Regions from separate parts of the Planococcus versutus genome, predicted to be linked through region 1. Evidence: riboswitches for the same ligand, from Rfam matches in the RefSeq annotation. Region 1 holds a riboswitch; each other region holds the start of a gene.

Region 1 (7,791 bases):
CGGGCAACTCCATTGCGCTTAAAATCGAAGCGAGTCCAGAGCCGACGCGCGGAACGGCGATAGAAAAGAAATAGATTGGCATAATGATGCCAAAAAAGCCCAGCAATAAGCCGTAAATCCATAAGCCTTCAGTGAATAATTGACCGTTCCAAACAATTTCAGGTGTTTGAAAAAGTCCTACAATGATTGCTGCAAAAAGTGACACATAAAACAGACGGGCTGATGTGTCCATGCCTTCGATTTGCTTACCATTGACAAACATAAACGCAGAAAAACAAAATGCAGCAGCCATGCCCCATACCCAACCTTGCCATGGAATGCCACTGAGGTCAGTGCCAATAATACCCGCTGCAAACAATGTACCAGCAAATAATAAAATTAACGAAAAAACTTCTGTTCGTTTAAGCCATCGGCGATTAACGATACAATCTAAGAACATGCCAATCCAAGTAAATTGGAATAATAAAACAACGGCTAGTGAAGCGGGAAGGTAGTTAAGAGAATGTGCATACACCATACCGGTGGCCGCTGTAAAGCTACCCGACAGCACCAAAATTTTCCAACCTTTCAGACGAGGCATTTTTCGTTGTGTCACAAAAAATAACAGAGCTGCCAATGCGAACCCTATAAAGTATTGACTAGTTACTGCTTCCGCAGAAGTAAATCCATTTTTCATGGCCACCTTTATAATAGTTGAGAGAATCCCATAACAGCTTGCAGCTATGACGACCATAAGCGGATAAATCCAGTTTTTCATTTTCTTTCACTCCTGTTCAAATGAGAATCATAGCATAAAAAACCCACAGAGAACAGTCTCTGTGGGTTTTTGCTATAACAAACATTTGCACGATTATTCAGGGAATTTCTCTTCGCTTGAAGAACTATTCTTAGTACCGCGCTTATCGCCTTCTTCACGCTTCTCTTGTTTTAAGTCTTCCATAGGAATAGCGTCAACAGTTAACTCTTCTTCGTGCATTTCAGTAAGAGTTTTTTTATCAGTTTTATACTGTTCTGGATTGTCCATTGAAGCACCTTCACGCTTGTCTTGATCTAGTGATTTTTTATCTGACATATAGAGCACCTCTTCCTTTTGTATGTATCCTTTATATTCCTTAAACAAAAGTTTTAAAACATCTGCTTTTTCAACAACATGGTATGCGTAAACAACATCACGAATATTCTGCTAGAAATAGTCAGATTTCAATAAAGTTTATTTTAAGGATGGTGTAGCTATTTAAAAGCATCCTCAGTGCAAAAGTTGAAGCCTTACAAAAGAAAAAGACATATTGGAATGTTTCCAATACATCTTTTTGAGTTTTATTTAGCTGATTTTACGAGTTCGATAATTACTTGTGTAGCTTTTTCCATGTTTTCAGCAGAGATAAATTCGTATTTTCCATGATAGTTCTCGCCACCTGTAAAAATATTAGGTGTTGGAAGTCCCATATAAGACAATTGAGAACCATCCGTTCCGCCACGAACAGGAACAATATTTGGTTCGATTTCTAGTGTTTTCATAACTTGTTCCGCATAGTCAACAATTTTCATAACAGGTACGATTTTTTCGCGCATATTGTAATATTGATCTTCGAGTTCTAAATGAATAACTTCTTTACCGTACTGCTGCTGAAGCTTCTCTGCCACAGCTTGCATATGTTGTTTTTTCTCTTCAAACTTCTCTTTATCGAAATCGCGGATAATATAGCTTAATTCTGCTGTTTCGACGTCGCCAACAAAATTATTCAGATGAATAAATCCTTCGTAGCCTTCTGTCAGTTCAGGAACTTCATTTTTAGGCATTTCTTGCTGAAATTGAATAGCCACGGTTTGTGCATTGACCATCTTGTCTTTTGCAGAGCCCGGATGGACACTTTTGCCTTGAACAATCAGTTTACCACTTGCTGCATTAAAACTTTCATACTGCAACTCACCAAGAGGACCACCATCCATCGTATAGGCATATTCAGCGCCAAAGCGTTTAACGTCAAATTTGTGTGGACCGCGACCGATTTCTTCATCAGGCGTAAATGCGACGCGAATTTTCCCATGTTCGATTTCTGGATGCTTAATTAAATAGTCCATCGCTGTCATAATCTCAGCTATACCTGCTTTATTGTCTGCACCGAGAAGCGTGGTGCCGTCTGTCGTAATGAGTGTATGGCCAACATAATTTTTGAGAGCAGGAAAATCTGCTACTAACATGTGAATGTTGTCGTTTAAAGGAATATCTTGCCCATCATAATTGTCAATGCGTTTTGGATTGACATTCTTCCCAGTAAAATCAGTAGCTGTATCTACATGCGCTAAAAAGCCGATAACTGGAATTTCTTTATCAGTATTAGCAGGTAACGTACCGAAAAGATACCCTGCATCATCCATACTAACTTCTTTGAGTCCAATGCTTTTCATTTCTTTTTCCAGTTCATGGAGTAAGTTCCACTGTCCTTCAGTCGAAGGTGTCGTGTCACTCGTAAAGTCAGATTGTGTATCGATTTTAGCATAACGAACAAGTCGTTCAATTAAATTTTCTAACATGTATAAATCCTCCTAAAATAAGTCTCGTATCTATTTTAACATGAAGCAAGAAAATTCTGTCATAAAACGAGATAATAAAGAGAATTCCTTTGTTAGGTAGGCGTTGTCGGCTTCCTACGTAAAACTGCTGATACTTTGTTTTCACTCCCATTTTTTATGCGTATAATATTTTCCTGGTGTTTCCAAAGAGCCATTGCAAAAAGTACCGTAGCAATCACGAGAGGCCATGGTCCTACTGCCGGAATAACTGCGATTACTAAATAAACGCTATACAATACGAGTACACCAATTACTAAGTAATCTGTTACGAGTGAAACAGTGATTAATAATATAAGACCGAGCAAACCGAGCTTCCAATCAAGTGCTAACATAACGCCTATAACAGAGGCTGTCCCTTTGCCTCCTTGAAACTTCATGAAAAATGGGAAGTTATGCCCGACAATAACGCCAGCACCTGCGACAAACAATAACGCCCATGTTACGTCAGCTGCAAAATTACCTGTAGAAAGCAATAAACGCAAACCCGCTACAGCTACGAATCCTTTGAAGATATCAACAATAGCTACAAGTAATCCGTATTTCCAACCCAATACGATAGCCGCGTTAGAAGCACCAGAATTTTTAATGCCTTGTTTTTTAACATTCACGCCTGATAACATCTGCGCTACCAAAGATCCATGACAACAGCCGATTCCATAGCTTGCAATAAATAATAGCAAAATCCACATAAACATAATCGATTCCTCCTCTATATACAGATAACGTTTGAAAATGGCTGAGGTTTCAAAATTTTTCGACTAATTAGCTTGACAAATGTCTGGAAAGTTTTTATACTTCACAACAAGATCAAAAAAATCAAATACTCTTATCAAGAGTGGCGGAGGGATAGGCCCTATGATGCCCGGCAACCAACAGATGAATTTATCTGGAAAGGTGCTAATTCCTACAGAATCGATGTACAGGTTCTGACAGATAAGAGGAGGAAACTCCGTATTTTGCGGCCCTCTTCTTAAACGAAGGGGGCTTTTTGTTGTCCCTTTTCGGAACTACAGCACGTAAATAAGAGGGGGAATAGAAAATGATGAACTTAAAACCAGAAACGTTATTGCTACACGGCGGGCAGCAACCAGATCCAACAACAGGATCTAGAGGTGTACCAGTATACAAAACAACTTCTTATGTTTTTCGTGATACACAGCACGCACAAGATCTTTTTGGGTTAAAAGAAGCAGGGAACATTTACTCACGTATTATGAATCCAACAGTTGACGTTTTCGAACAAAGAGTAGCTTTGCTTGAAGGAGGAACTGCAGCAGTTGCTCTTTCATCAGGAATGGCAGCAATTGCCTTTTCAATTTTAAACATTGCAGAAGCAGGAGATGAAATTGTGGCAGATAGCAGTCTTTATGGTGGTACGCATAACTTATTTGCCAATACACTGCCGCGTTATGGCATTACGACTAAATTTGTTGATGCTACAAATCCAGAGAATTTCAAAGCAGCCATTACAAATAAAACAAAAGTAATTTTTGGCGAAATTATTGGGAATCCTAGTTTGAATATCTTTGATGTCGAAAAAATTGCAGCTATTGCTCACAATCATGGACTTCCGTTATTGATTGATAATACATTTGCTTCTCCATATGGCAGCAATCCAATTGAGTTTGGCGCAGATGTCGTTATTCATTCAGCTACAAAGTGGATTGGTGGTCATGGCACGACAATTGGCGGAGTTGCAGTAGACGCTGGCACGTTTAATTGGAACAATCCACGTTTTCCCAATTACACTGAACCAGATAGATCTTACCACGGTTTGTGTTATGGAATAGATGTCCCGAATGCAGCTTTTGCAACAAAACTACGTGTTCAGTTATTGAGAGATTTTGGTCCGTCATTAAGTCCAGATAGCGCACATGCATTAATTCAAGGTTTAGAAACGTTGCACTTACGCATTCCCAAGCATAATAGCAACGCTCAAGTTATTGCAGAATATTTAAAAGAACATCCACAAATTGAATGGGTGAATTACTTAGGATTCGAAGATCATCCATCTCATCAGCTAGCGAAGAAATACTTGAAAAACAATGGGTACGGATCGATTGTTAATTTTGGTATTAAAGGTGGACGAGAAGCAGGACGCAAAGTGATTGATAGCATCCAGTTGTGGTCACATGTTGCAAACGTGGGTGATGCAAAGTCGTTAATCATCCATCCAGCTTCAACAACTCATCAACAGTTGAACGATGAAGAACTAAAATCATCTGGTGTAACCGAAGAGTTGATTCGGTTGTCGATTGGTTTAGAAGACCCAGAAGATTTAATCGCGGACTTAGAACAAGCGATTCAAGTCGCAACATTAGCAAAAGCATAAGGAGGAATCGCTATGAAAACAGTATCCATTGGCTCATTAACTCTAGACTCAGCTCAAGTGTTGGATCACGCAGAACTTGCATATGAACGTCTTGGAGATGAAAATGCTCCTGTGATTCTGGTATGTCACGCATTAACGGGCGATCAGTATGCAGTTGGCACCGAGCAAAATCCAGGCTGGTGGGCAGGGATGATCGGTCCAGGCAAGTCAGTGGATACAACTGTTTTTCAAGTGATTACATTTAACGTGCTTGGTGGCTGTCATGGATCGACAGGACCCTCGTCGGTAAACCCTGCAACAAGACAAGCGTATCTTGCAGATTTTCCAACGCTTACAATACGTGACATGGTCAGAGCTGAGTACTATGCACTACAAAAACTTGGTATCAAAAACTTGGTTGGCGTGATTGGAGGATCTCTGGGAGGGATGAAAACGTTAGAGTGGGGAAAAATGTATCCAGAATTTATTCGTACAATTTTCCCATTAGCTGTTACGCCATATTACAGTGACTATGGAATCGCTTTTAATCATATTGGGATAATGGCTATTGAAAATGATCACGATTTTAATGGCGGAAATTATAAAGACTCTACTGTTTTGAAAGGGTTCGAGTTGGCTAGGATGGCTGGTATGGTAACGTATCGAAGTGGCAGTATGTTCAATCAACGATTTGGGCGCACAGGCGATGCAAGTGAGTTTGATATTCAGTCGTATTTAAATTATCAAGGAAAAAAATTAGCAGTGCGTTTTGATGCTAATAGCTATCTCGTATTGCTAAAAGCTATGAATACACATGATATTAAAGAGGCGGTTTTAGAAGTTCCAGTATACTCGCTCTCGTTTACGAACGATTTGCTTTATCCAAGTGAACTCACTATACCATGGCTGAAAAAACAGCGAACTGCAGAGTGGGAAATTATCAAAACAGAATATGGTCACGATGGATTTTTGACGGAGTTTGAAAAATGGGGAAGGTTTATAAGTGAAAAACTAAAAACGTTTGTCCTACCTGAACCCATTCGGTGAGACTTATTCATTGAACTCAAAAAGCGATGTATAAATACAAAAACATTTGAGCCATGTATTGAATGGCTCAGATGTTTTTGCTGTAAGTTGGAGTTAATCCTCGTCTTTTATATCCACATCATCTGGAATAGGAGTAGCACGCCATTCCTCTAAAGCATGCTTTGCTTGTTCTAATTGTTTAAAATGCGTATCAAATTGAGAAGTATTAATCATGTATTGCTCGCCGTCATGAACTGTGCGAATGCGACCTTCTAAAACATAACGATTGACTTGCTCTTCGGACATTGATAAAAAAGCAGCAGTTTCCTGAATTGTCATATACATAGGATCTCCTCCTTTTCTTTTATTATAATAGAAGAGCAAGTTTACCTCAAAATATTCAGTTCATAAAAAAGAGAGATTAGCGTTTAGTTTCATGAAAGTAGGGGAATAGTAGGAGTGAGTCTTATACAAACAAAAGGAGGACGAATGCATGAATGATATTGGAAATTCTTTTAGAGGAGTCGGCAATACGATTATCGACTACATTCCAAACGTTTTAGGGGCATTATTATTATTACTTGTAGCATGGATTGTAGCAACAATTGTCAAAGCAATCTTCACTAAAGGTTTGAAAAAAGCAGGTGCAGACCGAGCTATGGTTAGAGGACACATGGCGAAAACTAAAGAAAGTGCAGACAGTATGTTGGATTCGATAGGAAAAATCCTTTACTACTTAATTTTCATTTTGTTTATTCCGAGTGTTTTACAAACTTTGGACATGAACAATGTGGCACAGCCAATTTCGAACATGATGGATAAACTATTGGCCTTTTTACCTAATCTTTTAATGGCTATCATTATCCTCGTAATTGGTTACTTTGTAGCGAAATTTGTGAAAAACTTGGTGTTCAGTCTTTTGACAGCAATCAACGTTGACAAGTGGATCAACAAATTTACTGGTAAAACAAGTAGCACTACAGGAACTACAAGAATGGATGCAGGAGACAAGTCAACACTAGCAAATGTATTAGCGAATGTTGTTTTTGTTATTGTACTCATTCCAATCTTAACGATTGCATTAGAAACTTTAAACATTCAATCGATTTCTGAACCGATTGTTAATATGCTTAATCAAGTTCTTAACATGATTCCAAACATCTTTGTCGCGATTATTTTAGTGCTAGCAGGTATCCTGATTGCGAAGTTCGTTGGAGATTTGTTAATCAGTCTTTTAAATGGAACAGGGATCAATCGGTTCTCAACGTATTTAAGCACTGATAAAACAAAATCACCGAGCGTTGATATTGCAAACGTCATTGGCAAATTAGTCCAAGCAATCATCATCATCTTCTTTACAGTAGAAGCGATGAACGTATTGCAACTTGATGTATTAAATGGAATTGGTGAAGCTGTTATTGCTTACTTGCCACTTCTTATCAGTTCATTGATCATTCTAGGTCTTGGACTTATTGGAGGAAGCTTGCTAGGAAATTACGTAAAACAAGCTTCGAGCAATCGCTTTTTAGGAGCCATTGTGAAATATGTAGTGATCATTATTGCAGTATTCATGACGCTTGACCAATTAAACTTTGCGACCAACATCGTGAACTTAGCATTCTTATTCATTATCGCTGGACTTGCAGTAGCGTTTGCAATTTCATTTGGTATGGGTGGACGTGAGTTTGCGAAACGTCAGTTAGAAAAATTGGAAAAGAAAATGGAAAAAGAAAACAACAAGCCTGAACTATAAATAAGAGCGGAAAGTCACTTTGACAGATAATAGTCAAAGTGACTTTCTAATTTGTGAGAAGATAGCCTTAAGTGAAATTCGGCGCAGTGAACGACAAAAACTAAATGCACAATTGAGAAACACCGCA
Region 2 (7,791 bases), 120 kb from region 1:
CATTGTGCTTTTTCATAACTTGTTTAATCATCTTAGGTCCCATTCCACCAAACTGCATATTTGATAAACCGAGTTTATCTGCACCTCTTGGCATCATTTTACCGAACATGGCTTCTAAACGACCTTTTTTCAAAGCTGGTGGATTTTCTTTTCGTAATGCATTCAATCCCCAGAATGTGTGGAAAATTGTTACTTCGTGATCATATGCTGCAGCACCGTTAGCAATGATATAAGCTGCCATCGCCTTATCATAATCACCGCTGAATAATACGATCGTCGTTTTCTTTTGCTCTTGTGCCATTGTATTGCCTCCATTTTCAAATTACCCGTAGGGGTATATTTTTCTCCAAAAAAATAACGTTTTATAGTGATGCCGCACTCTCTTGATACCCTATAGGGTATATTAAGACAACTCTCTGTGAATGTCAAACAAAATTTTTATCTGCTTTTCACTAGTAAGTCAACAGCTTCTTTTACCATATTCTCTGTGCTTTCGCCTTTCTCTATGCTTTCACGTACGCACGTTTCAAGGTTATCGCTAACAATAACGCCGATAGCACGGTCTACTGCACTTCTTACTGCTGAAAGTTGCATAACGACATCTCTACACTCTCCGTCGTTTTCTACCATTCTAATAACGCCCCGGAGCTGACCTTCTATTCTTTTCAATCGGTTTTCAACAAGTTTGTCGTATTTCATATTATTGATGCCTCCTATTAATAAACGAAAGGATTCTTGCTTACATTCACAATATACCCCTAAGGGTATATTGTCAATAGATGAGCTTATAACAAAATTACGTTAACACTCGGGGATGAACCTTTATAAAAGCGTCTGACTTTTATGCAGACTGGTCGATGCACTTGATCAAACGTTCTTCAATATCCTCAGCAATCGATTTAATAGTTTGGTCTTCAACCATACCAATCAAAGCAGTAGGCTTCGGCATTCCAATTTTCACGCTATCACTTTCTTTATACACTACGATTTTACACGGTAAGAAATAGCCGATCATTAAGTTTTCCGATAACACACGGTTCGCTTCTTTTGGATTACAAACCTCTAGAATTCTATAAGGCGTATCGAAGTCTTCTCCTTTTTCTTGAAGTTTGGCAGTCAAATCGAAATTCCAAAGAACACCGAATTTCTCCGCCTTTAGATTTTCCTCTAAAGCTTCAACCGCTTCGTTTACTGTTTTTAATGTATCTACTGTGTAATTAAACATGTGTTAGTTCCTCCTTTTATTTTTAACTTTTAGCTCTATGAGTACCCTACCCGGTATAAATTCAACTAAACATTAGACTATCAGACTAAAAATAAAACGTGGGACTCCATCATCGCTTTTCCGTGTTATTCTTTGGGGAAGTAAACTTCGGATTTCACATAAAAATCGTCCTTTCTGTAATGATGGTATGGTAACTTTCATTTTACAGAAATGGACGTTTTTTATATCCTTTTTTAGATTCAGAATGGCTTATGGGAGTGGAGACGGCCTAGCTGGCTGAGGCCGTGCCCGCGGAAAACGTCCGTCGGAATGGAAATCAACTCTTTCTCATAAATGTAAAGAGGCTTATGAGGCATCCCTTTGCTGAATCTTAGTTTCCTTTTCTAATATCTGCTTGCAATTCAATTTCCACATTGCCTTTAATCGCACGTGTAATCATGCATGAACTTTCTGCTTTTTCTGCGAGTTTTTGTGCCAATGCTAAGTCCTTTTCAGAAGCATCTGCTGTTAAAACCACTTGTGGTTTGTGAACAATGCGCTTGTAAGTAGTTACGCCTTTTTCGACTTCTACAATTCCTTCTGATTCCATCGTTAGCGATTGTTTCTCTAATTTGCTGCGCTCCATCATGGCCGCTAACGTGATAATATAACAAGTAGCTGCTGCTCCTAACAACATTTCATCTGGGTTCGTGCCAACTCCCGGACCATCCATTTCGGATGGAATCGAAATTTGAGTTTTTAAATTCCCTGTTTCAATTTCTCCTATACCGTTGCGAAAGCCAGGCCAATCTGCTGTTAACTGAAAACTATGCAATGTCATTACTTTCTCTCCTCGACTAGTTATTTTTCTTCCATTCTGCCATGCGCGGCATGGCAGTTAACGCGCCTATTTTCGTTGCACAAAGCGCGCCCATTTGATTTCCGAAATTTGTACATTCGATCACTTCTTGTTTTGTCTCAGGCAATCCAAACAAATAGACATGACGAATGATTCCCGCCATGAAAGCATCTCCAGCTCCTGTCGTGTCTACAGCTTGTACCGGAATTTCTGGCACGTGATGAATTTGGTTTTGAAAACCTGCGTAAGTGCCGTTTTCACCATCTGTCACCAACACTAACGGAATAGCATAACGCGATAATCGCATCATTCCTTCTTCGAATGACTCGGTTTCCATTAGAAAAGCAAGTTCTTCTTTTGTCAGCTTACCAATATCTGCTGATGGTAGAAATTCACATACGGTTTGGCGGCAAAGCTCTTCATTTTCCCAGCGCAAAAGACGGATATTAACATCGTACGAACAAATAACATGATTGTTTTTTGCTAACTCGATTGCTTTTTGAGTAGTGGTTCTCGCCTTAGGGTGAAACAGTGTACCAGAACAAAAGTGAAAAATATTAGCATCTTCAAAAGATTGTGATTTAAGTTGTTCGTATGTCACTTGAAGATCTGGAGTTTCATTGACATACGATGCAAACACGCGATCAAAATCAGAAGTCAACTGTATATACACACCGCTAACTCGTTTTTTAGGAGTTATAATGGCATGACTTAAATTTACTCCTTCATTTAGCAGTTCATTTCGCACAAAAGTTGACGTTTCATCATCGCCTGTAATTGTGATAAATTCAGAAGGCACGCCTAAGCCACTGACACCAGTCGCTACATTTACTGTAGCTCCACCAAGGTGTCTATTAAAAGAAGTATTAGAGGTATTTGTAGCAATATAATCTACAAATACATCGCCATATGTGAGGACATGCTTTACTTTTTCCATGTGTGACCTCTTTCGTGTAAAAGATCTTTTTCATTGCTATACTACTAATTGGAAGGTTTTCAAACAATCATACAGAACTCTACTACGTAATTCACTTTATTTAGCTATTATTTCAGGCTACACCATTTTAAATCAAGTAAAAGGAGGAAGTTTTTTTTGGAACTTACTATTCGACAAGCTCAGTCCGCCGATGCTGAAAAAATTGCACCTCTCATTATTAATGCGATCGGTGACATTGCGAATCATATGACCGCTCAAAAAGAACCAGAAGCAGTACTTGAAAAGATAGAAGACATGATCCGTGGAGAAAATACACGTCATAGCTATCATTATACGCATGTAGCGACTTTAGATGGCGATATTGCTGGTACGTTAGTGCTTTATCATGGCAATCAAGCAGAAGCACTAGATCGTTATTTAATCGAGCAACTAAAAGAACAAGGACACGAACGAACCATTGAACCAGAAGCACGCATGGATGAATGGTATATTGACACCGTTTCTGTTGACCCTAGTTACCAAGGAAAAGGAATTGGTTCAAAGCTATTTGAGTATGCAGAAGCCATTGTATCGTCAAAAGGAGGCGGTAAGCTTTCTCTTAATGTTGATATCGATAAAGAAGGAGCTATAAGACTTTACAAACGTCTTGGCTATATCGTTTCTGAGCCATGGACAATTATCGGCGAACCATTTCATCATATGGTAAAAGTAGTTTCTTAATCTTCTTTTTATTTACTATAGAAGAAAGCTGCTCCAGAAAAATCTGGAACAGCTTTTTTTTAGTTTTTTATTTAGCCATCCATTCGGGTTTCCCAAAACCTTCAAAATCCTCATCAATCGTCTTTTCAAATGATTCCGACTCGACAATTTCTACTAAATCCTTGGCTAATTGACTATTTTCATTTTCTGCTTTGACTGCTACTACATTACGGTACTGATCGGGCATGTCTTCAAGCGCTAATGCGTCTAACAAATCCATTTCGGCTGCTAATGCGAAATTCCCAGGAACAGCAGATAAGTCAGAGCCGTCAACTGCACGTGGTAGTTGTCCAGCTTCGATAGGTTGGAATACAAGGTTTTTCTTATTTTTCACAACATCTCTTTCAGAAATTTTAAGTTCATCAACTTCGGGATCCACTTCTACTAAACCCTGATCTTCTAACATCTGCAAAGCGCGTGCAGCATTGACTGGGTCATTTGGAATTGCGATAGTTGCACCATCTTCTATGTCTTCTATTGTATCAAATGTCAATTTCACGAAGTGAGTTTTCCACAATTCGCGCAAAAAAAGGAATCGCCGCAACGGATAAAGAAACGCTGGCCGCAACTGGCCCGATTGTAGTTCCAGTAATAAGTTTTGTTAATGGAATAAGTGCTACTAATAAAATAATAAACGGAATCGAACGTAAAATGTTTACAACAAAGCCGACTACTGAATTCACTGGTCGATTTGCAAGAAACAAGCCGCGATCAGTAGTAAATAATAAAATTCCCAAAGGCAGTCCCACAACTAATGCAACAGATAGAGAAATGCCAATCATCGTTAAGGTTTGAAAAAAAGCTGTTTGTATTTCAGGCCATAACTCAATAATTCGTCCCCATTCAATTCCCATTCGACATCACCTCTACTATTGCTAATCTACTTTCCATATAGTTTATAGCATCTGTAACAGCGGATTTATTGCCTTTTAACTCCATAATGAAGATACCAAGTGGCTGCTCTTGAATATACTCGATTGCTCCGTGTAAAAAATTTCCTTTCACCTCAAAGTTCTGGAGCATATCAGAAATAACGCCTTCGCCAGCTACGCCGCCTTTAAACAGTACTTTTACTAAAGTGCCTGTAAATCCGCTCAAAATTTGAGTTGGTACATTGAACGAAACAACACTAGAAATAAATTCTTTTGTTAGTTTTTTTTGAGGAGCTGCGAAAATGTTATATACGTAACCTTCTTCAATCACAAGTCCACTTTGCATAATGGCCATGCGGTCGCAAATTTCTTTTACTACGTTCATTTCATGTGTGATTAAAACAATTGTGATATTCAATTGATGATTAATATCTTTTAATAACCGCAAAATAGACAAAGTCGTATTTGGGTCTAGTGCAGATGTTGCTTCATCGCATAACAATACAGCAGGATTATTAGCCAGTGCTCGCGCAATGCCTACACGTTGTTTTTGGCCACCACTTAGTTGCGCTGGGTAGACATTACGCTTATCTGCCAAACCAACCATTTCTAGCAATTCTTCTACACGCGTCTTAATGTCTTTGTTAGACGTCCCTGCTGCCCGTAACGCAAAAGCGATATTATCATACACCGTCTTTTGACTAATCAAATGAAAATGTTGAAAAATCATTCCAATTTTCAAACGTGCTTTTCGCAACTGCTCGCCGTTTAACTTGGTTAAGTCTTTTCCATCTACTTTGACACTTCCTGAGCTTGGCCGTTCGAGCAAGTTAATGCAACGGATTAACGAACTTTTTCCTGCTCCAGAGTAACCGACGATGCCAAAAATTTCTCCTTTCCCAATATCTAAAGAGATATTGTCAACTCCAGTGACCGTGCCATGTTTGGTTGTGTATGTTTTTGTCAATTTCTCTATCTGTATCATAGCTTCCTCCTAACAATAAAAAAATGCCTCTTTCATCAAGAAAGAGACATCGAAAATTTGAATTTCTCGACTTATCTTCCGGAATGTGCAAACATTCCGCAGGACTTGGCACCTTCCCTCAATGGGGGTTGCCGGACGTCATAGGGCCTACCCCTCGGTCTCTCTTGATAAGTTGATGCATATTAGATTGAATTTCATATTACATACATTCACTCAGGGTGTCAATCAAATTCTGAATTTTCCATATAATTTTTCGCGACGGTCCTCAAAAACCGGAATACGTTTGCGAACTTCTTCTACTTCTTCCAAATCAATTTCTACATAACCAATGCCTTCTTCTTTTTTCATGTCTAAACGAACTTCTCCCCATGGAGCTATAACTATTGTGCTGCCTCCAAATACGTTTTTGGGATCACTGCCAATGCGGTTTACACCAACGACAAAGCATTGGTTTTCAATCGCACGCGCTTGCAAAAGCGTACGCCAATGGTCAATTCTTGGTTCTGGCCATTCTGCTGATACAAAGATAAGTTTTGCACCGTTTAATGCTTGCGCACGAATCCATTCCGGAAAGCGAATGTCGTAGCAAATTACACCACCGTATACGACGTTTTCCAACTCAAATGTGCCAAGTGTGTCTCCTTCTTCTAAATGAATGTGTTCATCCATCAATCCAAACCGATGTGCTTTATCATATTCTGATACAAGCTCGCCGTTTTTATTGACAACATACATCGTATTGTAAAATCCTTTATTTTTTTCTGTTGATACAGATCCCCCAACAATGTTTACAGTGTTCTCTTTTGCAAAACTCTTCAGCATTTCCACTGTACGATTTGTGTTGTCAGCTAATGTACTGAGTTCTGTCAATGCGTAGCCAGTATTCCACATTTCAGGTAAAACAATCGTATCTGCACCATTCGCGGTTGCCTCTTTTAAATAAGCTAATACTTGCTGATAGTTCTTTTCTGGTTCTCCAAATACAATATCCATTTGAACACATGCAATCTTCATATTCTCTCCTCCAGTAGACAAGTTATCCTAAATTCTATAAGATTCGGAGTAGATGTGCAATTATTTCGAAAATAAGGAGAGTTATATGGAATTTTCTAACCGCTTACAAAATCTACCTACTCAATTCTTTGCCTCACTCGTTGCAAAAACGACCAAAGCTGTGCTTGAAGGACGCGATGTCATCAATCTTGGCCAAGGAAATCCAGATCAACCTACCCCTGATCATATTATTAAAGCATTGCAAACAGCCGTTACTGATCCGCAAACACACAAGTATTCTCCTTTTCGTGGCATATCAACTTTGCGACAAGCCGCCGCAGATTTTTACAAACGCGAGTATGACGTAGAAATCGATCCTGATTTAGAAGTAGCTATTATGTGTGGAACAAAAATCGGTCTTGTTGAATTGCCATTAGCATTATTAAATCCCGAAGATCTTTTGTTGTTACCAGATCCCGGCTATCCTGACTATTTATCAGGAGCGCCATTAGCAGGTATTGACTTTGAATTGATGAAATTACATCCACAACAAGGCTATTTACCAAACTATGACGAGTTATCGGAAGCCGTTCGCGCGCGTGCAAAATTAATGTACTTAAACTATCCTAATAACCCAACTGGCGCAGTAGCAAACAAAGAATTTTTTGATGAAACCGTAGCTTTTGCAAAAGAAAATGACCTAGCTATTGTTCATGACTTTGCTTACGGAGCAGTAGGCTTCGAAGGCAAAAAACCAGTTAGCTTCTTGCAATCTAAAGGAGCGAAAGAAGTCGGCATTGAAATGTATACTTTATCGAAAACGTACAATATGGCCGGTTGGCGGATTGGATTTGCGGTCGGACATTCCAAAATGATTGAAGCATTAAACTTAATCCAAGATCATTTGTTTGCTGGATTATTTCCTGCCGTTCAACTTGCTGCAGCGGAAGCTTTAACTGCAGATCAACAATGTGTGGATGATTTAGTAGACCTGTATGAAAAACGCAGAAATGTTCTTGTTACAGAATGTACACGTATCGGTTGGGAAATCACGGCGCCACTTGGTTCTTTCTTTGCTTGGCTGCCCATTCCAGGCGGATTCACAAGTGCTGAATTTGCTGATTTCCTGCTTGAAAAAGCTGATATTTCAGTTGCGGCTGGCAGTGGATTTGGAGACGGTGG
Region 3 (7,791 bases), 1.6 Mb from region 1:
GCCGGAAGAAGTCGGTACAGAAGCCTTAGATCAAGAAAAATACTTGGTGAAAAATGCTAAAAAAATTGCGTTATTAGCTGCTGGATTGGCTGCACAAACATACGGTACAAAACTGGAAGCTGAGCAAGAAGTTCTTGTTAACATTGCAGACATTGTTAGTAACGTCTTCGCAATGGAATCAGTCGTTCTTCGTACGGAAAAAGCGATTGCTGCTTCAGGACAAGAAAAAGCCCACCAGAAACTTCTATATACACAAATATACTGTCAAGAAGCGTTTGACCAAATTGAAAGAGATGCAAAAGAAACATTAGTCGCTGCAATCGAAGGTGATAATCAGCGCATGATGCTTTCAGCTTTACGCAAATTAACTCGTTCAACTCCTTATAACGTGATTGCGAAAAAACGCGAAGCAGCAGTTAAACTAATTGATGTTGAGAAATACATCGTCTAAAGAAATGCGTAACTCGGCAACTCCATATATAGTGGGGTTGCTTGTTTTTTCATCGACCAAAAGAGATCGTTTTGGTAAGCTAAGAAAAACAGGAGGTTTTACTTTGATTACTTATTACGCATATCCAAAATGCACCACTTGCCGTAAAGCGAAAAGCTGGCTAGAGAAAAACAGTGTAGATTTTCAAGAAATTCACATTGCTGATAATCCACCAACAAAAGAACAACTAGCAGAAATTCATAAAGCGAGCGGTTTGGAACTAAAAAAATTTTTCAATACGAGTGGCTTAGTTTATCGCTCACTTAGTTTAAAAGACAAATTGTCGACGATGAGTGAAGATCAACAACTAGAACTGCTTTCTTCTAATGGTATGCTGATTAAACGCCCGTTAGCGTGGGATGGCAAGAAGGTCTTACTTGGCTTTAAAGAAGCCGATTATCAAAACAACTGGCTATAAGCGAATGGCGTCATCTTGTATTTCATCGCTGTTTATGTCAAACTGAATGTGAGTAGACTACATAATTTGGAGGGGTCAAGATGAGTACACCAGCAGAACTTCGTTATTCTAAAGAACACGAGTGGGTTAAAGTTGAAGGCAGCAACGCACGTATCGGTATTACTCATTTCGCACAAGCAGAACTAGGAGATATTGTTTTCGTAGAACTTCCACAAGTTGGAGATGAATTGAAAAAAGATCAACCTTTCGGCAGTGTAGAGTCTGTTAAAACAGTATCCGAATTATATGCACCAATTAGTGGAAAAGTGGTGGAGGTTAACTCTGAACTTGAAGATAGTCCAGAATTTGTTAATGAGTCTCCTTACGAACAGGCTTGGATGGTTGTCATCGAAGCTCCTTCTGAAACAGACATTAACGACTTAATGACTGCAGATCAATACAAAGAAATGACAAACGAATAGTTGTCTTAAAGCGCCAGCAACAAAGGCGCTTTTTTATTTGGAAAATTAAAGTGCACATGAAAAGTCATGACAATGGACGCCAGCCAAATTCATTGGTAGTTTAAAAGTAAGATGGCAAAAAACATATATATTAACGGCTAGTTGGATGTCTGATACTAATCTTGTGGGGTGAAGTGTATGAAAGTAATTGTTGTAGAAGGGCTAAGCGATAAGACACGTATAGCGCCACTCATTGCAGAACCCGTGACGATTCTTTGCACAAATGGTACAGTAAGTGCAACCAGACTTGAAGAGCTCTTACTGCCTTATGAACATCAAGACATCATCATATTGGTTGACGCAGACGCTTCAGGAGAAAAGCTTCGTAAGTTGATCAAGCGCGAATTTCCAGAAGCTCGCCATTTTTATATTAACCGAATTTATAAAGAAGTTGCCACAACGCCACTTAAATTATTAACGGATGTATTGATCACAGCAAATATTCAAGTTAAAAAGCTATTAATCGAGGGATGAAAAAATGAACGAATGGACACATAAAGAATGGACCAAAGAAAAAAATACACAAGAAGTTACAGCTTTTTACTTGTATACGCCGATGTGTGGAACGTGTCAAGTGGCTTCTAAAATGCTAACAGTGATTACTGAATTATTGCCGACTTTGCAAATAGGAAAAGCGAATTTGAATTATGTTCAAGAAATTGCCGATCTTTATGAAGTAGAAAGTGTACCTTGTCTATTAATTACAGAAAACGGAAAAGTTAAAGAAAAAATTTATGCTTTTCATTCCGTGCCTTATTTATACGATAAACTAAAAGCTGTTGACGAATATAGTCAGTCATGGTAAATTAGTTTTCTGATAAGAAAGCATAAGCGCTGATTACAGAAAGTAACTGGTTATTAATTTCATATCGAACTCTTATTAAGAGTGGTGGAGGGAAGTGCCCTATGAAGCCCGGCAACCGTCATGAAAATGAAATGGTGCCAAATCACACAGAGCGAAAGCTTTGGAAGATGAGAGATTGGTTTCCGTATATTATTGTACGTTTGCCCTTCTGCTTATTTATGCGCAGAAGGGTTTTTTGATTTTAAAATTTAGGGGTGCTTAACGGATGATTGAATTAAAGAAAGTAACAAAAAAATTCGATATTGGAAAATCGGTGTTAATAGCCGTCGACGAAGTCGATTTATCCATTTCAACCGGTGAAATATTTGGCATTATCGGCTATAGCGGAGCGGGGAAAAGTACGTTAATTCGTTTGTTAAACGGCTTGGAACAACCGACTTCTGGAACCGTCGAAATAAACGGCCAAGTAATTACAGCAATCAAAGGTGCAGAATTGCGTAAAGCTCGTCAAAAAGTCAGTATGATTTTCCAGCATTTTAACCTGCTTTGGTCTCGTACAGTAAAAGAAAACATCGAGTTTCCACTAGAAATTGCAGGAGTGGCCAAAGCTCAACGGGGAAAACGTGTACAGGAACTAATTGAACTCGTTGGGCTTGCAGGTCGTGAAAATGCGTATCCATCAGAGCTATCAGGCGGACAAAAGCAACGTGTTGGTATTGCTCGCGCATTAGCAAACGACCCCGAAGTCTTATTATGCGATGAAGCAACTTCAGCGCTCGATCCCGAAACAACAGATGCCATTCTCGAATTACTGGTAGATATCAACAAACGATTAGGACTCACAATTGTATTGATCACGCATGAAATGCATGTTATTCGTAAAATTTGTCATCGCGTCGCAGTAATGGAAAGTGGACGAGTAGTGGAACTTGGTGACGTTTTGCAAGTGTTCCAATCACCTAAAGAAGACATTACAAAACGTTTTGTTGAACAAGTAGCAGATAGCGGAGATACGCAGGAAACCATTAAAAAGCTTCGAGAGTTGTACCCGACAGGTGAATTGGTGAAATTGGTTTTTCTAGGTGAACAAACAGAAAAACCTGTTTTGACGAAATTGATTCGAAGCCATGCAGTAGAAGTGAATATTGTTCAAGGAGATATTTCACATACACAACGTGGCGCTTATGGAACATTGATTTTGCAACTTAAAGGTTCTGAAGAAGAAAGAGCACAAGCCTTAGCATTTCTTCGTACAGAAGATATTCAAGCGGAGGTGATGCAAAATGATTGAATCCTTATTTCCAAACGTAGATTGGGATAGCATGTTAGAAGCTACGCTAGAAACACTTTATATGACAACTTTATCAACTTTGTTTACGTTTATTCTCGGCTTGGCATTAGGCATAGTTTTGTTTCTAACGGCACCAAAGCAATTATGGGCAAACAAAATTGTTAACTGGTTAACGGGGGCATTTGTTAACATCTTCCGTTCGATTCCGTTTATCATTTTAATTATTTTGTTGATTCCATTCACGCTATTCTTAATGGGATCGATTCGTGGACCAAACGCGGCTCTACCGGCATTGATTATTGGTTCAGCTCCTTTTTATGCACGTATGGTGTTGATTGCATTAAAAGAAATTGATAAAGGCGTAATCGAAGCTGCTCGTTCAATGGGAGCGACGACAAGCACAATTATTTGGAAAGTGTTATTGCCAGAGTCAAAACCTGCATTGATATCTGGAATTACGGTTACAGCTATCGCGCTGGTCGGCTATACAGCTATGGCAGGTATCATTGGTGCGGGCGGTCTTGGAACGCTCGCTTTCCTCGACGGCTTTCAGCGCAGTCGTGAGGATGTTACATTAATGGCAACAATCTTAATTTTAATTATTGTGTTTATTATTCAGTACATTGGTGATTGGGTCACGATAAAAGCAGACAAACGATAAAAACGGATTTTCCGTTCTATAAAACAACACATAAGGGAGAGATTGAGATGAAGAAATTTGTAGTAGGAACAGCGTTAACGGCACTGGTACTCGCAGGATGTGGAAACGACGGAGCAAGCGAAGAAGAGTCTAAGACATTACGCGTAGGTGCTTCTAACGTACCGCATGCTGAAATTTTAGAACAGGCGAAGCCACTTTTAGAAGAGCAAGAAATTGAACTTGAAATTGAAACGTATCAAGATTATATTTTGCCAAACAAAGATTTAGAGTCTGGTGAAATTGATGCAAACTATTTCCAAACTATTCCTTACTTAGAGACCCAAGTAGCTGATAATGGTTATGAGTTTGAAAATGCTGGAGGAATTCACATCGAACCAATCGGTGTTTATTCACAAAAATTTGCTTCTCTTGATGAACTACCACAAGATGCAACCATTTTGATGAGCAACTCGGTATCGGAGCAAGGTCGTGTTTTATCGCTGCTTGAGGTAGAAGGCTTGATCACATTGGCGGAAGGCGTAGATAAAACATCGGCTGAAGTGAGCGATATCGTTGAAAATCCGAAAAATTTACAGCTTGAGCCAGACTATGAAGCAGCTTTACTTGTTCAATTATATGAATCAGGCGAGGGAGATGCGGTCTTGATCAACTCCAACTATGCGATTGATGCTGGCATCAGCCCTCTAGAAGATTCAATTGCAATAGAGTCATCTGATTCGCCATACGTAAATATTATTACCGTGCGTGCAGGTGATGAAGATAACGAAAATGTGAAAGCTTTAGTTGAAGCATTAAAATCTCAGGAAATTCAAGACTTTATTTTAGAAGAGTGGGGCGGCTCAGTAGTACCCGTAGATTGATCGATAAAAAGCATCCTGCGGGGTGCTTTTTTTTGTCTAAATACTTCAAATTTTTCGCGTTTTCTTATAGTGCTTACAATGTTAGAAAGTCTGTGCTATTTTTGAATAATAAAAAAGATACATATGTTCATACAAGGGGGACAGGTTCATGAAGTTCAAGTTTGGTTTATTGCCTCGTATTATTGTGGCAATTATTTTAGGTGTGCTAATTGGTTTAGTAGCACCAGAGAAAATCGTGCGTGTTTTCGCTACATTCACTTCAATTTTTGGCAATTTCTTAAACTTTGTTGTGCCACTAATTATTCTTGGATTTATCGCACCAGGGATTGCAAAACTAGGAAAAGGCTCTGGTAAGCTACTAGCTATTGCAACCGGTATTGCTTACGCCTCTACGATTGTCGCTGGTGTCTTAGCATTTTTTATAGGGATAACCGTTTTGCCTAATTTTATGGAACCGGGATCTTTAAGCAGTATGACCGATCCGGAAAAAGCATTAGCATCGTCGTTTATCAAACTTGAAATGATACCTGTTTTTGGTGTAATGTCAGCTTTGATCTTGGCATTTTTATTAGGTATTGGAATGGCATCTACAGGAGCAAAAACAATGGTGTCGTTTTTTGAAGAGTTTCAAGCAATTATCGAGAAGACAATAACGTATATCATTATTCCGTTACTGCCATTCTACATTTTTGGGATTTTTGCCAATATGGCATATGGCGGAGCAGTATTTGAAATTTTATCGTTGTTTGCGATTGTTTTTGTGATGATTATCGTTCTTCATTGGGTCATGCTTTTGCTGCAATATTCAGCGGCTGGCGCATTAAAAGGGATAAACCCTTTATCGATTTTGAAAACAATGATGCCTGCATATTTTACAGCATTAGGAACACAGTCTTCCGCAGCAACCATTCCAGTCACATTACGACAAGCGCGTAAATCAGGCGCGAATGAACGCGTCGCGGATTTTACTGTTCCATTGTTTGCAACCATTCATTTATCAGGAAGTACCATCACACTGGTATCTTGTGCAATTGGTGTCGTGTTGTTAACTGGTGGCGTACCATCATTTAGTAGTTTCTTTCCTTTCATTTTAATGTTAGGTGTGACAATGATTGCAGCGCCAGGAGTTCCTGGCGGAGCAGTTATGGCAGCGATTGGTTTACTTCAAAGTATGCTCGGATTTGATGCGACAATGGTTGCATTAATGATCGCACTTTACATGGCACAAGATAGTTTCGGTACCGCAGCAAACGTTACGGGTGATGGAGCGTTAGCACATATTGTTGACCGGTTTACAAATGGCCGTAAAAGTTTGCAATAGTTAAGAAATTCAAGCAATTATGACTATTTTTAAAGCTCTATTTTATTGGTGATTTCTATGCTACTATAACGAAGATATTATACATTAGGGGGAGCCATCATGAAGAAATTATGGGCAATCGGGTTATCAGCAGCTTTTTTATTAACTGCTTGCACAGAAGAAGAAACCACTGATTCAAAAGAATCTACGACAAGCAATGCAAGTTCTGACGACAGCCAAGATGTGAAAAAAGAGTTGATGAAGTTTTACATATCAATTCCAAATACCATCAATGCTGTTGATACAGACTTAAATACGTTTGAAATGAATCAAGCTGAAGAAACGTTGCCAGAAGGTAAAGAGTTGCAAGCGATGAAAGATGCAGCACTTGCTTCTGCAAACGAAGCAACAAAAGCAGTTGATTCATTAGAGGTTCCTGAAGTATTAAAAGAGCATGAAGAAAAAATCAAATCAGCGTTTACAGCTATGCGTGAATCGTATGACATAAAAGCTGAAGAGTTAACAAAAGAAACACCCACATTTGAAGCGGCTAATGAAAAATTTAGCGAAGCTGATGCTCAGTTAAACGAACTACTCGAAGAACAAGGTTTAGCTGCTTCAAGTATTTATAACGAAGTATCTCAATAAAAAACAAACCCCCCTGACAAACACTTGTCAGGGGGTTTCAAAATTTATATGGATAAGAAAATAGTTCTATTTTTAGATTAATTAGTTTACTTGAGTGTTTATTTTGTTTTATATGGGGTATACTTTTAAGTGTAATCTTAGAAAACACAAAGATTGAAAGGAATGGTTCATTATTGAATCGAACGGAATAGACAAGACGGAGAAAATGGAACAAGCATTTAGAAGTGCCCATGGCTTCGGAATTGATGAATACCAGCATGACACAGACAAAATTGTTGAAGTAGAACAACGCCGTGAGCAAGATTATCAACTAGGCCAAAAAGTAGCCAGTCAAATCGAGCGGCAAGTTCATAGAGATTAACTTGAGTATATAGATACTAAAAGCCAACATCCGTGGATGTTGGCTTTTTTAATGATAGAAATTCTCAATTACCATTCTTTTATTGAAAATGTAAAAGCATGACAGTTATCATGTTACGCTTTTGTAAAAAAGTTAGAAATGCAGTGTTCTAAAAAGATTTTCTCTATTTTGATAAGTAGTTTAATGATTTGCTAGTAAGGTGAATATGAGTTAAGATTAGAATGATACTAATTAAGGATGGTTCGCCATTCAACATTAACTTTATGGAGGTATATACATGTCAACTTTGGTCATTAAAGATTTACACGTTAAAATCGAAGACAAAGAGATTTTAAAGGGTGTAGACTTAACAATTAATACAGGTGAAATTCACGCAATCATGGGACCTAACGGTACTGGTAAATCTACTTTAGCATCAGCTATTATGGGTCATCCTAAATATGTAGTCACACAAGGA
Region 4 (7,791 bases), 1.6 Mb from region 1:
AAATCCACATGTTCAATTGTCGGAAATCATATATTGGTCAGAAGGACTGAGAGTAAAAGGAATGTTGGCGGAACCGAAAAAACAAGGGAACTATAGCGGTATTTTGTATTTAAGAGGAGGCATTCAATCGATTGGCATGGTACGTCCTGCAAGGATTGCTCAATTTGCAGCACAAGGATTTATTGTGTTTGCACCTTATTACAGAGGCAATCGTGGTGGTGAAGGGCGTGATGAATTTGCTGGAAGGGATCGTTGGGATGCTGTTCACGGAGTAGACGTGTTAAAAAAATTCAGCAACAAACATGTTCATTTACTCGCTTTTTCTAGAGGTGGTATTATGGCATTATGGACGACAATTTTGCGTCAAGATATAACTTCGATCGTTACATGGGCAGGTGTTACAGATACGGTATTAACGTATAAAGAACGTCCTGATATGCGTCGTATGATGAAACGACTCTATGGTGGCACACCCAATACAGCATTGATGAATTTTGAAGAACGAAATCCATTATTGCGCATCGAAGAAAATACAGCACCCGTTTTGATTATTCACGGCCTGCAGGATGTACATGTGTCTCCAAGTCAAGCTTATTTGCTAGAAGAAGCATTAAATCTAAATCGGCAAGCACATGAAACATGGTACTTTCCAGACTATACACATTTTTTTCCACCCGCAGCCAATCGAAAAACAGTAAAGGCGATTTGTCATTGGATAAAAGATAAAGAGATGTAGAAAAGCAGAAGTATTTGTGTAACTCCTAAAGCATTAGACCACTCGGCAGTGCGGTGTGTTTTGCTGTACAATTGAGATGGCTATGACCCAAAGAGCTTAAACTTTTCTATTTACGCTTTATCCTTAACAAAACCCGCTCGGATTTTACTCCGAACGGGTTTTGTGTATTTCTTATTTTTGGGCTGGACCGCCTAGCACACTGATCTCAGGTGCAACAGTACCAAACTTCTTAAAGTTTTCTTGGAATTCTTGTGATAATTCCATTGCTTTTTGGTCGTATGCGTCTTTGTCAGCCCATGCATTGCGTGGGTTTAATACTTCGCTTGGCACTCCAGGAACTTCAGTTGGAACTTCAAAGCCGAAAATAGCTTCTTTTTCAGTTGCCGTATTATTCAAATCGCCTCTAATCGCAGCGCGAACCATCGTACGTGTGTAAGAAAGCTTCATGCGACTTCCAACACCATATACTCCACCAGTCCAACCTGTGTTAACAAGAAAAACTTGAACGTCGTGCTCGTCGATTTTTTTGCCAAGCATTTCTGCGTATACCGTTGCGTGTAATGGCAAGAAAGGCGAACCAAAGCAAGTTGAGAAAGTTGCTTCAGGCGTTGTAATGCCGCGTTCTGTACCAGCCAATTTCGAAGTGTAACCACTTAGAAAATGATACATCGCTTGTTCTTTTGTTAACTTACTGATTGGAGGCAATACGCCAAACGCATCAGCTGTTAAAAAGACAATCGTCTTTGGATGTCCAGCTACTGAAGGATCAACGATGTTGTCAATCGCTTGCATCGGGTAAGCTGCACGCGTATTTTCAGTTAATGATCCATCATTATAGTCAGGAATACGTGTATCAGGATCTACCACAACGTTTTCAAGAACCGAACCGAAACGAATTGCGTCGTAAATTTGTGGTTCATTTTCACGAGACAAATTAATGGTTTTTGCGTAACAGCCACCTTCGATATTAAAGACGCCGTTATCCGACCAACCATGCTCATCATCACCAATTAGTTTGCGATCGCCATCAGCGGATAAAGTTGTTTTCCCTGTACCAGATAAGCCGAAGAACAATGTAACATCACCAGCTTGTCCAACGTTGGCTGAACAATGCATTGGCAAAATTCCTTTTTCAGGAAGTAAGTAGTTCATGATAGAGAAAATAGATTTTTTCATTTCGCCGGCGTACTCAGTTCCACCGATTAAAATAATGCCTTGTTCCATCGACACAATAATGAAGGTTTCAGAATCTGTAGCATCCACTGCAGGATCTGCTTTGAATGTCGGTGCGTAGACAACTGTGAATTCAGCTTCATGTGCATCTAGTTCTTGCGTTGTTGGACGAATAAACAATTGATGAGCAAATAGGTTATGCCAAGCGTATTCATTGATCGTTTGGATGGGTACACGTGATTCGTGATCAGCTCCAGCAAATCCTTTGAATACAAAAAGTGCATCTTTTTCTTTTAAATGCATAAGCACTTTTGCGTATAGATTTTCAAAAATTTCACTTGAAATAGGACGGTTCACATTGCCCCAGTCGACTTTGTTTTTAGAACTTTCTTCTTCCACCATGTATTTGTCTTTCGGTGAGCGGCCAGTGTATTTTCCTGTTTCCGCCGTTACAGCGCCTTCCCGAGTCAATACCGCTTCTTTGCGGGATGTTGCTGCTTCCACTAATTGTGGCACTGATAATTGAACATGCACATTTTGGCCAGCCAAAAGATTCTTCAAGTCGTTCGCAAAGTTCACTGAAGTCATATATATGTACCTTCCTTTTCTGTTATTCCCGTAATGGGGAGGATGTATATTCGTTCATTAGTATAACACATTAGGCTGATTAGTCTACACTAATCCGCTGTGGATAGTAAAAAATATTGAATTTATTGGTTGGAATAATTGAAACGGTTATTTCTTTATTTATCAAAGAGGTACTTATTATGACGATTATCCACAGTCAGATATTATTTTGTGTTCAGAGCATCATTTTTTATATGTAAACTTGTAGTTATTTTGTTCAGTAGTCGTGTATTTAAAAGATTTAGGAGGAAACAATAGAATGTTAACTCATAAAATCAATTTTTGTCTTGAAGTTGTTGACATTGCTATGCTATTTCCGTATGATGAAAAATTGAACGGATACTCTTATTCCGAGCTGGTGGAGGGGACAGGCCCTATGAAACCCGGCAACCTGCTGCTGTTGCAGTGATGGTGCCAAACCTGAACAAGGTGAACAGTCCTTGGATGATAAGAGTGAAAGGTGCGTAGGATGATTTTCCCTTTCCTCATGATGAATGAGAAAAGGGATTTTTTTGTGAAATGCCCTTAATCCTCGTGTGCAAAGGCCACATACGGCTTGAAGTTCAATCCAGATTGTCTGGAACGGACTTGACATGGGAAACGAGTACCGTATCAATTTCGAGAGCAATCTCGCAGGATATAAGGAGGAACATTTTTTGAAAAACCGTCGATTATTTACTTCAGAATCAGTAACAGAAGGACATCCAGATAAAATTTGTGACCAAATCTCAGATGCGATTTTGGATGCTATTTTAACAGAAGATCCAAACGCGCGTGTCGCTTGTGAAACAACAGTCACAACAGGACTGGTTTTAGTAGCTGGAGAAATCACTACGTCTACGTATGTGGATATTCCAAAAGTTGTCCGACAAACAGTAAGAGAGATTGGATATACGCGAGCTAAGTATGGTTTTGACTCCGAAACAAGTGCAGTTTTGACAGCAATCGATGAGCAATCACCGGATATCGCTGCCGGAGTTAATGTAGCACTTGAATCACGCGAAGGCCAAATGACAGATAAAGAGCTAGACGATATTGGAGCAGGCGACCAAGGGTTAATGTTTGGATACGCGAATAATGAAACAGAAGAATTGATGCCATTGCCAATTTCGTTGGCACATAAATTGGCACGTCGTTTAGCTGAAGTGCGTAAAGAAGATATTCTTCCATACTTGCGTCCAGACGGCAAAACACAAGTTACGGTGGAATACGATGAAAATCACAAACCTGTTCGTGTGGATACAATTGTTATCTCAACGCAGCATCATCCCGAAGTAACGTTAGAGCAAATTCAACGTAATATTAAAGAGTACGTCATTAATGAAGTGGTGCCAGCGAAATGGATCGATGAAGATACCAAGTACTTTATTAACCCCACTGGACGTTTTGTTATTGGAGGACCTCAAGGAGATGCAGGCTTGACTGGTCGTAAAATCATCGTAGATACATATGGTGGTTATGCTCGTCACGGCGGTGGAGCATTTTCAGGAAAAGACGCCACAAAAGTAGATCGTTCTGCTGCATATGCCGCTCGATATGTCGCGAAAAACATTGTAGCTGCAGGTCTTGCCGAAAAATGTGAAGTGCAATTAGCATATGCAATTGGTGTGGCTCAGCCTGTATCGATCGCTTTTGATTTGTTTGGTACTGGAGTTGTCGATGAAGATACATTAGATGATTTAGTACGTGCGAATTTCGATTTACGTCCGGCTGGTATCATTAAAATGCTTGATCTGCGCCGCCCTATTTACAAGCAAACTGCAGCATACGGACATTTCGGTCGTACGGATGTAGATTTGTCTTGGGAACGTACAGATAAAGCAGCAATATTAAAAGAACAAGCAGGCATTTAATACAGTAAGACAGCAAAAGGACGATCAGGCATTGCTTCCTGATCGTCCTTTTTTGTTAGTCTTTTTGAAGGGATTTATAGTAAGTGCCTTTTTCTGCATATTCGCGAACAATTCGTTTCATGTCTTTTTTGTCGTCTTCGCGTAGTTCGCGAACGACTTTTGCAGGCCTTCCAAGAGCTAACATGCCGGGAGGAATAACTTTGCCTGGGGGCACAAGACTGCCAGCTCCAATAAACGCACCTTCCCCGATTTCAGCTCCGTCAAGAATAATAGAACCCATGCCAACTAATGCACCTTTTCGCACCGTGCAGCTATGAAGCGTTACTTGGTGACCAATTGTTACTTCGTCTTCAAGTAACAATTTTTTTCCAGGACTTTGATGAAGCATGCAAAGATCTTGGATATTGACTTTTTTGCCAATAATAGTTGGTGAAACGTCTCCACGGATAACGGTATTAAACCATATAGAAGAATCTGCGCCAATTGTTACATCACCAGAAATCGTGACATAATCTGCGATAAATACGGATGAGTCGATTTGAGGTAATTTGTCTTTATATGGATAAATCATAGCAAAGCTCCTTTAAACAAGATAAGATATTCTATAATCGTATCAAAACAAATCGAAACGTCAAATAAGAACATGACTTAAGAAGTGATAAAGCAAGAAAGGAAGTTGAACGATGTGGAAATGGCAAGCTGAAGGAACAGCAAAAGCAGTAGTTGTTCTAGTCCATAGTGCATATGAACAACATTTGCGCTATGTGTGGCAAATTGAAAAATGGCGTTTGGCAGGATTTCATGTGTATACAGGAGACCTACCAGGACATGGCATAAATGCCAGCGGAGATAAAGTTCACAGGGAGTCATTTGAAGAATACGAACAAGCAGTAAATGAAATGCTTAACCTTGCATCGAAAAATGAATTGCCTGTATTTGTGATTGCTCACGGATTGGGAGCTACTATTGCGATGAGTGTTTTGGGTAAACGTAAATTGAATGTAGCAGGAGCCATTTTTACTTCACCGTGGTTAAAACTAAAAAAATTCCCATTAAAATCTCCACATCTGTTTTCAGGCATCACACAATGGGTTGGGCCCAAAAAAATAGAGCATGGCATCGAGCTGCGTCATCTTATGCGAGACCCACTTTCGTATAGTCATGAAACCGAAAGTAAAATCTATCATTCAGTTATGACAGCAAGATGGTTTAAGGAATTACAGAGGTATATAAAAGAAACTGCTGTGGCTGTGGAAGTTTATCCACAGATTCCAACGTGTCTATATACAGCGGAACGAGACTTGATTACAGAAAAAGAAATTGCTCGACAATGGTTATTAAAGCAACAACTAAATGAGTTTAGCTATAAAGAATGGACATGTTGTTATCATGATCTTTTTCAAGAACCGGAAAAAGAAGATATTTTTCTAGCTGGACAAGCATTTATTCATAACATCTTACGTTCACAGTAGGTAGTTCGTAAAAGAAAAAGTAAAAGGGGAGAATTTGGATGGCTTTACATTATAGCGTATTGGATCAGTCACCGATTTCAGAAGGCAGTTCGGCCGAAGAAGCGTTAAAGCAAACAGCTACGCTCGCACAACAAGCTGAAAAATGGGGATACACACGATTTTGGGTATCTGAGCATCATGATGCTCTAACGCTTGCTGGCTCATCACCTGAAGTATTAATTGCACATCTTGGCGCTGTAACAAATACCATCCGTCTTGGTTCTGGTGGCGTGATGTTGCCACACTACGCTTCTTTTAAAGTCGCAGAGAATTTCAAATTGCTCGAAGCGCTATATCCTGGCAGAATTGATGCAGGTATGGGGCGTGCACCTGGTGGGATGCCACGTGCTTCATATGCATTAAACGAAGGTAAAAAGCGAGATACCAGTCAATTTTCAACTCAAATCGACGATCTTCGCATGTATTTGACAGATTCTATTCCAGAAGATCATCCATATCATGGTATGAAAGCAACTCCGATTACCGCGAACTATCCCACCATTTGGATTTTAGGATCCAGTATAAATTCAGCATGGCTCGCTGCAGAAAAAGGGCTGCCTTATTTGTTTGCTCACTTTATCAATGGACAAGGTGGGCAAGTATTTGCTCAGGATTACCGAAAGCAATTTGTAGCCTCCGATGAGGGTAATCCCTACGTCGGCTTTGCCATTTTCGCAGTTTGCCAAGAAACACAAGAACAAGCAGAGCGAGTAGCATCATCTATAGATTTAGCCTTGTCTATGGGAGCGCAAGGAATACCTTCAAAAGGCACACCTTCACCTGACAAGGCATTTGAGTATCCGTATTCCAAGTTCGAAAAATTACTAGTCGCTGAAAATCGTCGCCGTATGGTCGTTGGAACACCGCAACAAGTGGTAGACCAATTAGAAGCACTAGCTTCTGAATACGGAGCAGACGAAGTGATGTTGGTTTCTCCTGCTTATGATTTTAAGGACAAACTAAAAACCTTAGAGTTGATTGCAAAAGAACTGCAGAAGCGTAGATAGACTGAAACTGTTCTGAAAGAGTGTTCGTAAAAGTATCGGCATTTTCGCGAACGTTCGTAAAATATTTACCCATATTTGCGAACGACTTCTTCATGTGTTTTTAATCCTTTTGAGAGTGTTCGTAAACGTGTACTTTTACGAACGCTTTTATTTCCAGAATTATCTAGCTATTCATTTGGAATTTAAGTATATTAAACCAAGGGGTTCCATTTTAGTCTTAAAGGTATTAAAAAAAGAAAGCTTTAAAAAAAGTCCGATGAAATTTTTGATGCAAAGATTAGAATTTGTATGTAACTTAAGTACAATTAAATAAAATTTAGAATCACACCATCGTCAACTAGATAAAACTTTCTGTCATTAAGGGGACTTAGAATATGAAAATGTATTTAAGGTATATTTTTTTAATAGTAGTAATTTCTATTGCTGCCATAGACACTTGGGGAGAAACAAGTAAAACTATTATGTATGTAATAGCCCTTATAAGTACACTTGCCCTAATTATTATGGAAGTAAGAGAGAAAAGTGAAAGTTAAAAGGAGGGAGGGAAGATGCGAACACTATCACATTTTTTCTCATCTTTAGTATAGGTGTGTGTTTTCGAACACTTTTATTCGAGAAAGCAATGCTGATTATTCCATCTCCATATTATGGGGATTGATGTTAATCTAAATGTAGAGAATGTTTGAAACTGAATGTAACTTAAGTGCAGTTAAGTTACATTCAGTTTAGAGAAAAACAGGAGCAACCAGAGGAGGAGCAATGATGTCTAAAATAAAAACTACTTTAGAAATCTTAAGGAAGCGCCTGGATTCAAATGGCCTGCTAGAAGTTCAACAGGAAGACGGCTATATCGGAAAAGCAGAAATGATTTTTAATCCTCCAGC

Evidence for each region. A riboswitch is a leader RNA that binds a small molecule or an ion and turns the genes downstream of it on or off. The one in region 1 is predicted to bind S-adenosylmethionine.
Region 2: it holds a riboswitch for S-adenosylmethionine, as region 1 does, so the genes downstream of both, I858_RS14600 (methionine ABC transporter ATP-binding protein) here and I858_RS13940 (O-acetylhomoserine aminocarboxypropyltransferase/cysteine synthase family protein) in region 1, are expected to answer to the same signal.
Region 3: it holds a riboswitch for S-adenosylmethionine, as region 1 does, so the genes downstream of both, I858_RS05525 (methionine ABC transporter ATP-binding protein) here and I858_RS13940 (O-acetylhomoserine aminocarboxypropyltransferase/cysteine synthase family protein) in region 1, are expected to answer to the same signal.
Region 4: it holds a riboswitch for S-adenosylmethionine, as region 1 does, so the genes downstream of both, metK (methionine adenosyltransferase) here and I858_RS13940 (O-acetylhomoserine aminocarboxypropyltransferase/cysteine synthase family protein) in region 1, are expected to answer to the same signal.

Annotation. Positions count from the first base shown of each region.
Region 1 is NZ_CP016540.2:2,770,729-2,778,519, reverse strand. Features, by position in the region: gene I858_RS13960 (EamA family transporter) at 1-757, opposite strand, end outside; gene I858_RS13955 (hypothetical protein) at 851-1,072, opposite strand; gene pepT (peptidase T) at 1,318-2,535, opposite strand; gene I858_RS13945 (glycerol-3-phosphate acyltransferase) at 2,628-3,269, opposite strand; SAM riboswitch class I at 3,398-3,514, shown strand; gene I858_RS13940 (O-acetylhomoserine aminocarboxypropyltransferase/cysteine synthase family protein) at 3,614-4,906, shown strand; gene metX (homoserine O-acetyltransferase MetX) at 4,919-5,932, shown strand; gene I858_RS13930 (helix-turn-helix domain-containing protein) at 6,026-6,256, opposite strand; gene I858_RS13925 (mechanosensitive ion channel) at 6,405-7,664, shown strand.
Region 2 is NZ_CP016540.2:2,892,747-2,900,537, forward strand. Features, by position in the region: gene I858_RS14560 (DsrE/DsrF/DrsH-like family protein) at 1-301, opposite strand, end outside; gene I858_RS14565 (metal-sensitive transcriptional regulator) at 439-699, opposite strand; gene I858_RS14570 (DUF302 domain-containing protein) at 842-1,225, opposite strand; gene I858_RS14575 (OsmC family protein) at 1,596-2,045, opposite strand; gene I858_RS14580 (carbohydrate kinase family protein) at 2,062-3,000, opposite strand; gene I858_RS14585 (GNAT family N-acetyltransferase) at 3,157-3,720, shown strand; partial or broken gene I858_RS14590 (MetQ/NlpA family ABC transporter substrate-binding protein) at 3,788-4,246, opposite strand; partial or broken gene I858_RS14595 (methionine ABC transporter permease) at 4,248-4,613, opposite strand; gene I858_RS14600 (methionine ABC transporter ATP-binding protein) at 4,603-5,616, opposite strand; SAM riboswitch class I at 5,685-5,790, opposite strand; gene I858_RS14605 (carbon-nitrogen family hydrolase) at 5,842-6,630, opposite strand; gene I858_RS14610 (pyridoxal phosphate-dependent aminotransferase) at 6,716-7,791, shown strand, end outside.
Region 3 is NZ_CP016540.2:1,095,164-1,102,954, forward strand. Features, by position in the region: gene I858_RS05500 (acyl-CoA dehydrogenase family protein) at 1-451, shown strand, start outside; gene I858_RS05505 (arsenate reductase family protein) at 555-908, shown strand; gene gcvH (glycine cleavage system protein GcvH) at 989-1,369, shown strand; gene I858_RS05515 (toprim domain-containing protein) at 1,547-1,882, shown strand; gene I858_RS05520 (thioredoxin family protein) at 1,887-2,213, shown strand; SAM riboswitch class I at 2,283-2,387, shown strand; gene I858_RS05525 (methionine ABC transporter ATP-binding protein) at 2,479-3,504, shown strand; gene I858_RS05530 (methionine ABC transporter permease) at 3,497-4,165, shown strand; gene I858_RS05535 (MetQ/NlpA family ABC transporter substrate-binding protein) at 4,213-5,025, shown strand; gene I858_RS05540 (dicarboxylate/amino acid:cation symporter) at 5,174-6,346, shown strand; gene I858_RS05545 (hypothetical protein) at 6,446-6,973, shown strand; gene I858_RS17205 (YuzK family famiily protein) at 7,179-7,334, shown strand; gene sufC (Fe-S cluster assembly ATPase SufC) at 7,606-7,791, shown strand, end outside.
Region 4 is NZ_CP016540.2:1,168,448-1,176,238, forward strand. Features, by position in the region: gene I858_RS05965 (alpha/beta hydrolase family protein) at 1-736, shown strand, start outside; gene pckA (phosphoenolpyruvate carboxykinase (ATP)) at 908-2,497, opposite strand; SAM riboswitch class I at 2,879-2,990, shown strand; gene metK (methionine adenosyltransferase) at 3,193-4,389, shown strand; gene I858_RS05980 (gamma carbonic anhydrase) at 4,445-4,960, opposite strand; gene I858_RS05985 (alpha/beta hydrolase) at 5,073-5,861, shown strand; gene I858_RS05990 (LLM class flavin-dependent oxidoreductase) at 5,900-6,907, shown strand; gene I858_RS16935 (hypothetical protein) at 7,282-7,440, shown strand; gene I858_RS05995 (SMI1/KNR4 family protein) at 7,670-7,791, shown strand, end outside.